3 regions of the Pseudomonas sp. GW823-FHT06B06 genome follow, and region 3 is predicted to be linked to each of the others. Evidence: riboswitches for the same ligand, from Rfam matches in the RefSeq annotation. Region 3 holds a riboswitch; each other region holds the start of a gene.
What was found. A riboswitch is a leader RNA that binds a small molecule or an ion and turns the genes downstream of it on or off. The one in region 3 is predicted to bind cobalamin.
Positions count from the first base shown of each region.

Region 1: linked by a shared signal. The riboswitch ahead of cobO (cob(I)yrinic acid a,c-diamide adenosyltransferase) and the one ahead of cobW (cobalamin biosynthesis protein CobW) in region 3 are both predicted to bind cobalamin.
Region 2: linked by a shared signal. The riboswitch ahead of AC1Q8Q_RS17755 (ABC transporter substrate-binding protein) and the one ahead of cobW (cobalamin biosynthesis protein CobW) in region 3 are both predicted to bind cobalamin.

Region 1 covers NZ_JBXAHO010000019.1:25,226-27,485, reverse strand. The annotation lists gene AC1Q8Q_RS18420 (PQQ-dependent sugar dehydrogenase) at 1-207, opposite strand, end outside; gene AC1Q8Q_RS18415 (hypothetical protein) at 276-860, opposite strand; cobalamin riboswitch at 1,012-1,246, shown strand; gene cobO (cob(I)yrinic acid a,c-diamide adenosyltransferase) at 1,330-1,941, shown strand; gene AC1Q8Q_RS18405 (cobyrinic acid a,c-diamide synthase CobB) at 1,938-2,260, shown strand, end outside.
Region 2 covers NZ_JBXAHO010000018.1:19,425-21,684, reverse strand. The annotation lists gene AC1Q8Q_RS17760 (acetyltransferase domain-containing protein) at 1-519, shown strand, start outside; cobalamin riboswitch at 553-747, shown strand; gene AC1Q8Q_RS17755 (ABC transporter substrate-binding protein) at 894-1,907, shown strand; gene AC1Q8Q_RS17750 (FecCD family ABC transporter permease) at 1,904-2,260, shown strand, end outside.
Region 3 covers NZ_JBXAHO010000003.1:303,800-306,059, reverse strand. The annotation lists gene AC1Q8Q_RS04380 (CbtA family protein) at 1-141, opposite strand, end outside; gene AC1Q8Q_RS04375 (CbtB domain-containing protein) at 153-347, opposite strand; cobalamin riboswitch at 470-694, opposite strand; cobalamin riboswitch at 887-1,098, shown strand; gene cobW (cobalamin biosynthesis protein CobW) at 1,198-2,259, shown strand.

The DNA.
Region 1 (2,260 bases), on a different contig from region 3:
ATGAGTACCGCTGGCCGCGACGGGTTTTGCGCCGTCCGCCCAGCCAATGGCCGGGGCGATGTTCATTGTCGGGAACAGCGTCTTGTTCGGTTCCGGTAGCTTGGGGGACGGCCCGATGCCGTCGGTGACTTGCAAGCGGGCGGTTTCGCCACAGGCGACGAGCCCTCCCGCTAATGCGATGACGAAAACCAGCTCGGATGTGCGCATTGCTGACCTTCCCTATGAATGCAGTGACTTAAATCATAGAGAAGCGGCAAAGCCCGATGGTTCAACCTTTAGCCGCGAGCTTCCTTGAGCAACACGGCAATGCCTGGGTGATAGTGACCGGCTTCATTGCGCAATTTGCGATAGGCATAGGGGAAATACCAGGCCACGGCGCAGCAATGCTCCTTTTGCAGGTCATCGACCATGTCCTGGAGTTCCTCCGGGGTGGCGCCTTGCTGGCTCTTGTGGGGAGCGACGAACAGGCAGCCGATTCTCAGGTCGCTGGCGTAGCTGATTTTTTTCGCGTCACTGGTGATGTCCAGCAAGGCCTGGGTCAGGTTCAGGCTGTTAACGCGTGGCCAGCGCTGCGTGGCCTGCAGCCAGGCGCGATCTTCGGTGGTGGCGATAAACAGGTCGGCGCGGCCGTTGCGTTCGCCTTCTTCGGTCTGTTTGCGCGTGGGCGATTGTTGCAGTGTGACCATCTCAGCCATCCAAGCCGCGGCAGAAAGCAGGCCGAGGTTGGCTTTTTCATCGAGCCAGTAGGGTGTCTCGTTGTCGCCGCGAACGGCGTTATAACGATCGATACAGTCGAACCAGCGCTCCAGCACCGGACGCAGGAATTCCAGCTTCGGATTACTGATGATCATGCCTTGCATAGGGCTCACCTTATTATTGTGTTGTGAGATTGTGGCAAATTGATATCGCTGAAGTGAGTGTGACACAAGATTGACGTCATTTTATGAATGGTTGGCAGTTATTCGTTCCGGCACCCTGTCTTCAATTGACGCTCCACCCCCAACCCTCTAACCTTCGCCGCTTGTTTCAGGTGCTCTGTGGCTTGGGTCGACAGAGTGAAACAGGGAAGCCGGTGAGTGAGCGCTTCAGTCGATGAAGCCCTGCGATCCCGGCGCTGCCCCCGCAACGGTAAATGAGTGAAAACTGCGCTTGAAGCCACTGCGTCGATCCATCGATGCGGGAAGGCGCGCAGCGAGGCGTCACGCCGCTCATGAGCCCGGAGACCGGCCTGATCCATCCAAGCGGCATCACGGTGGGCGATGCCAGGCTTCTTGCCGTCTATTCTTGTGCCTGCCCGCCGTTAATCCTGCCTCAACGGAGAGCTCCCCCATGTCTGACAATCCTGATCGTGACGAACGTCACCTGGCGCGCATGCTGCGCAAAAAGGCCGTGATCGACGAACGCATCGCCAATTCCCCAAACGAATGTGGCCTGCTGCTGGTGCTGACCGGCAATGGCAAAGGCAAGAGCAGTTCGGCGTTCGGCATGCTGGCGCGTGCCATGGGGCATGGCATGCAGTGCGGCGTGGTGCAGTTCATCAAGGGGCGTAACAGCACCGGTGAAGAGCTGTTCTTCCGGCGCTTTCCCGAGCAGGTGCGTTTTCATGTGATGGGCGAGGGCTTCACCTGGGAAACACAGGATCGCCAGCGCGACATCGCGGCTGCCGAAGCGGCCTGGGCGGTGTCGCAGCAACTGCTGCGCGACCCGTCCATCGGCCTGGTGGTGCTGGACGAACTGAACATCGCCCTCAAGCACGGCTACCTCGATCTCGATCAGGTGCTCAGCGATTTGCAGGCGCGTCCGCCTATGCAGCACGTGGTGGTTACTGGTCGCGGCGCCAAGCCGCAGATGGTTGAACTGGCGGATACCGTCACTGAAATGGGCATGATCAAGCACGCCTTCCAGGCCGGTATCAAGGCGCAAAAAGGCGTGGAGCTGTGAACCAGCCTCGACGTTGCCCGGCGGTGCTGATTGCTGCGCCGGCGTCCGGCCAGGGCAAGACCACCGTGACCGCTGCGCTGGCCCGGTTGCATCGTAACCAGGGCCGTAAGGTTCGCGTGTTCAAGTGCGGCCCGGACTTTCTCGATCCGATGATCCTCGAACGCGCCAGCGGTGCGCCGGTGTATCAACTGGACATGTGGATGGTCGGCGAGCTGGACAGTCGCCGCCTGTTGTGGGAGGCCGCTGGCGACGCTGACCTGATCCTGATCGAAGGCGTCATGGGGCTGTTCGACGGTACGCCGTCCAGCGCTGACCTGGC
Region 2 (2,260 bases), on a different contig from region 3:
CCGTGGTTCGCACGCTCTACCTCGTTCGCAATGCGTCAGCGTTATCTGTTGCTGACAGGTGCCTGTGCATTGATCGGTTTCATCGCCCTGCGCCTGGTCAACGGTTATGGCGAAGCGCAGTGGGTGGTTCATGAAAGCACGACAGAAACCCTCATGAGTTTCTTCAACATCACCAAGTACCCCCCTTCCCTGCTGTTCCTGTGCCTGACACTGGGCGTGGGGCTTTTACTGCTGCTTGGCTTCGAGCGGGCCCGGCAGCGCCAATGGATCAGCATCCTGGCGGTATTTGGCGCGGCACCGATGTTTTTCTACCTGCTCCATCTGTATGTGCTGAAAATGCTTTATCTGCTCAGCGCGGCATTTTTCGGCCTGAACCAGGGCGACTACTTCGGCTTCGACGGCATAGGTGCCGTATGGCTGATCGCCGTGCTCCTGGCGGCAACGCTGTATCCACCGGTGCGCTGGTTCGCCGCATTGAAGGCGCGTCGTCGCGATATCGCCTGGCTCAAATACTTCTGATCAGGCGATGGGTTCGCCTCGGGCGGCATGATCGACTACCATGCCGCCGCCGGTTCCCAAACGGGATTAATAGGGAATCCGTGATGCTGCCAACGCATCAAACGGAACTGCCCCCGCAACTGTAGGTGCCGAGCCTGCTCCTGAACTGCCACTGGGATCGATTCCCGGGAAGGCTGGAGCACGCCATGACGCATCAGTCAGGAGACCTGCCGGCCAAGCAACAAATCACTAACCGGCGGGGTGTCCGGGAAGGACATCTGCGCGGGCGTCACTCAGGTGATGGGCCTTGCACTGCTGTTTTCGGCAGCGCTCGATGATGTGTTTTCCAGACCTTGCACCCTGGCTGCGTGTACGGTTCAAATGGAGATTGCATCATGCTGTTGCCGCGCTTTTTCACCCTCGTCACCGGCCTGGGACTTTCTGCCCTCGCCTGTGCCTCCCCTACTCATTACCCGCTGACGATCGAGAACTGCGGCAGCACACTGACGTTCACGCACGCCCCTGTCCGGGCGGTGACTATCGGCCAGGCCGGCACCGAAATGCTCTTCGCCCTGGGACTCGGTGACAAACTGGTCGGCACTTCGCTGTGGTTCAATGATGTGCTGGGCAAATACAAGGGGCAAAACGACAGGATCGAACGCCTGGCCGATAACGAGCCGAGTTTCGAGTCGGTCATCGGCAAGCGCCCGGAACTGGTCGCTGTCGAACTTGAGTGGATGGTCGGCCCGCAAGGCGCAGTCGCTACCCGCGAGCAGTTTCACGAACTGCAGATTCCAACCTATCTCATGCCCTCGGACTGCGAATCCAAGGACAACCTGGTGGGGGCCGACGGCACCCGCCTGCAGCCGTTTCGCATTGACAGTCTCTACAGAAGCATTACCCAACTGGCCGAGATTTTTGATGTCCAGGCGCGCGGGCAGCAACTGAACGCGCAACTGCAGGCCAGCCTGGCCAAGTCCATTGCCGCGGTGCAAGGCAAAGACCTCACGCACACCAGCGCGCTGGTCTGGTTTTCCAGTGCCAGCCTGGACATCGATCCCTATGTCGCCGGGCACAAGGGCATCCCCGACTTCATGCTGGGCACCTTGGGCGTGCGCAATGTGGTGCAGTCCGACGAAGAGTGGCCAACCGTTGGCTGGGAAACCATCGCCAAGGCCAACCCGACATTCCTGGTCATCGCCCGCATGGATCGCCGGCGTTTCCCGGCTGACGACTATCAACGGAAACTGCAATTCCTGCGCAGCGATCCCGTGACCCGCAACATGGACGCGGTGAAAAACAACCGCATCATTATCCTCGACGCCATGGCCATGCAGGCCAGCTTGAGAATGTTCGACGGTCTCGAATCGCTGGCAACGGCCATCAACCGCTACGACCTGCCAAAATGACCGCGACGCTGATTCGCACTCTGCTTGCACTGGTGATGCTGCTCGTGGCCGTGATCGCCGGCGTGGCCATCGGTGAAACCCGCATCGAACCCGGCGTGGTGTTCCAGGTGTTGGCCAACAAACTGTGGATGGCCGGGTATGCCCTCGATCCTATCGATGAGGGCATTGTCTGGAACTACCGCCTGACTCGCGCGTTGGTGGCGGCGGCTTGCGGGGCGGGCCTGGCGACCTGCGGGGTGATCCTGCAATCGCTGCTGCGCAACCCGTTGGCCGATCCCTACCTGCTTGGCATTTCCGCGGGGGCCTCGACGGGTGCGGTGCTGGTGGCGTTGCTGGGCCTGGGTGCCGGAGCA
Region 3 (2,260 bases):
TTCAACCGCTGCTGGTCCTGATTGTTCGTAGGTTTCGGCCTGCAAAATCAGCGGTGAAACCCACAAGCTTTGCAGCAGGGTCAGCAGCAGGGCGGCCAGCAACCCGGTGAAACCTGCGGTTTGCGCAATACGCTTGATCATGTCGACAGGTCTCAATGGCACGGGAACGCGGAACTGTGGCGCGTATCGTGTGCGGCGTTGTGCACTGCTTCGATGTGCGAGAAACCGGCGAAATACACCAGGCTGGCGCCGAGGATTGACGCAAAAATCGCCGCGGTCAGGCGTTGGGACAGGGTAGTGGTGCTGCTGGCGGCATTGCTGTGGCCGGTGCTGCTGATAATCGACATGGCGCTTCCCTCTGTTCGGTCAGCGGGGAATAAGAGCGCAAGCAGAACTCCGCACGACCGAGCGCGCAGAAGTCCGAACAGCGCCCGCCCACCGCGGGTTTGTTGATTGAAGTGATGGTGATGGTCACTTTGTGTTGCGGGCCGGTCTCCGGGCTCACGAGGGGCGCAGGCGTTAGCCTGAACCTTCCAGCGTCACCTTCCCATGCCGCATTGGCACAGTGGATCTGACGCTTCACTCGCTTACCGTTGCGGGGGCAGCACCGGACTGACATGGCCTGAAGTAAAGCACATGATTCACCGGTTTCCCGTTTCACCCTGTGAAGGGCACCCGTAACAAGATGCGTAGGAGAGCATGGGCGGGGGGCGGGCGTCAATTGGCAAGGGTTCTCACTTGAACATCGAGTTGTTCCCTTCGAGCAAGCCCGCTCCCACATTTGACCGAGTTCCTTCAGGGCAGACCCTCAAGTGTGGGAGCGGGCTTGCTCGCGAAGGGCGCACCGCAGGAATCATGTGAACATTGACCCGCCCCGATACCATGCGTAGCCTTGCGCTTTCGAGGTTCTTCGGCGTTTGTCGAAGCTAAGAAGGGAACGCGGTCAATGCCGCGGCTGCCCCCGCAACTGTGAACGGTTCAGTTTCTGCCATGCCACTGCATGCGCCAGCCATGGCGCGCGCGGGAAGGCGCAGCAACCGCCAGTCCAACGACTGGCCAGCCGTCAGCCAGGAGACCTGCCTCGATACAGATTCTCACTACAACCGGGCGGGGTGATCCGGTGGCGAACGCTTCCTGCGCGCGTGTGCGTTGCCGGTTCTCGTCCCGTATGCCCGCCACCTTGCCAAAGGGCATCCGATGAAAACACTGGCCAAACTCCCCGTCACCATCGTCACCGGCTTCCTCGGCTCGGGCAAAACCACCTTGCTGCGGCACATGCTCGACAACGCCCAAGGCCGCCGCATCGCGGTGATCGTCAACGAGTTCGGCGAGCTGGGCATTGACGGCGAAATCCTCAAGCAGTGCTCTATCGGTTGCACCGAAGAAGAGGCCAACGGCCGTGTCTACGAACTGGCCAACGGCTGCCTGTGCTGCACCGTACAGGAAGAGTTCTTCCCGGTGATGCGCGAACTGGTGGCCCGTCGTGGCGACCTAGACCACATCCTGATCGAAACGTCCGGCCTGGCCCTGCCAAAACCTTTGGTCCAGGCCTTCCAGTGGCCGGAAATTCGCAGTGCCTGCACCGTAGACGCGGTGATCACCGTGGTCGATAGCCCGGCCGTCGCGGCTGGCACGTTCGCCGCGTTCCCGGATCAAGTCGACGCCATGCGCAAACTCGACCCGAACCTGGATCACGAATCGCCTTTGCACGAGCTGTTCGCCGACCAGTTGGCCAGCGCCGACCTGGTGATCCTCAACAAGGCCGACCTGATCAGCCCTGAAGACCTGGCACGCGTACGCCTGGAAGTCGCCGAGGAACTGCCGCCAGCGGTGAAAGTCATCGAAGCCAGTAGCGGGCGCCTGCCGCTGGACGTGCTGATCGGCCTCGGTGCCGGGTCCGAAGAACACATCGACAGCCGTCACAGCCATCACGATCACCACCATGAAGGCGAAGACGATCACGACCACGATGCCTTCGATTCGATCTCCATCGAACTGCCGGCATCCGACGAAAGCCTGCTGATGGATGCGCTGACCCAACTGGTGGTGCAGCACGGCATCCTGCGCGTCAAAGGTTTCGCCGCGGTCCCGAACAAACCGATGCGCCTGCTGATCCAGGGCGTGGGCACCCGATTCGACAAGCATTTCGACCGCCAGTGGAGCGCTGAAGAAGCACGCACCACCCGTCTGGTGTTGATTGGCCAGGCGCTGGACGCCACAACGCTCGAAGCGCAATTGCGCGCCGCGCTCAGCGTGTAAC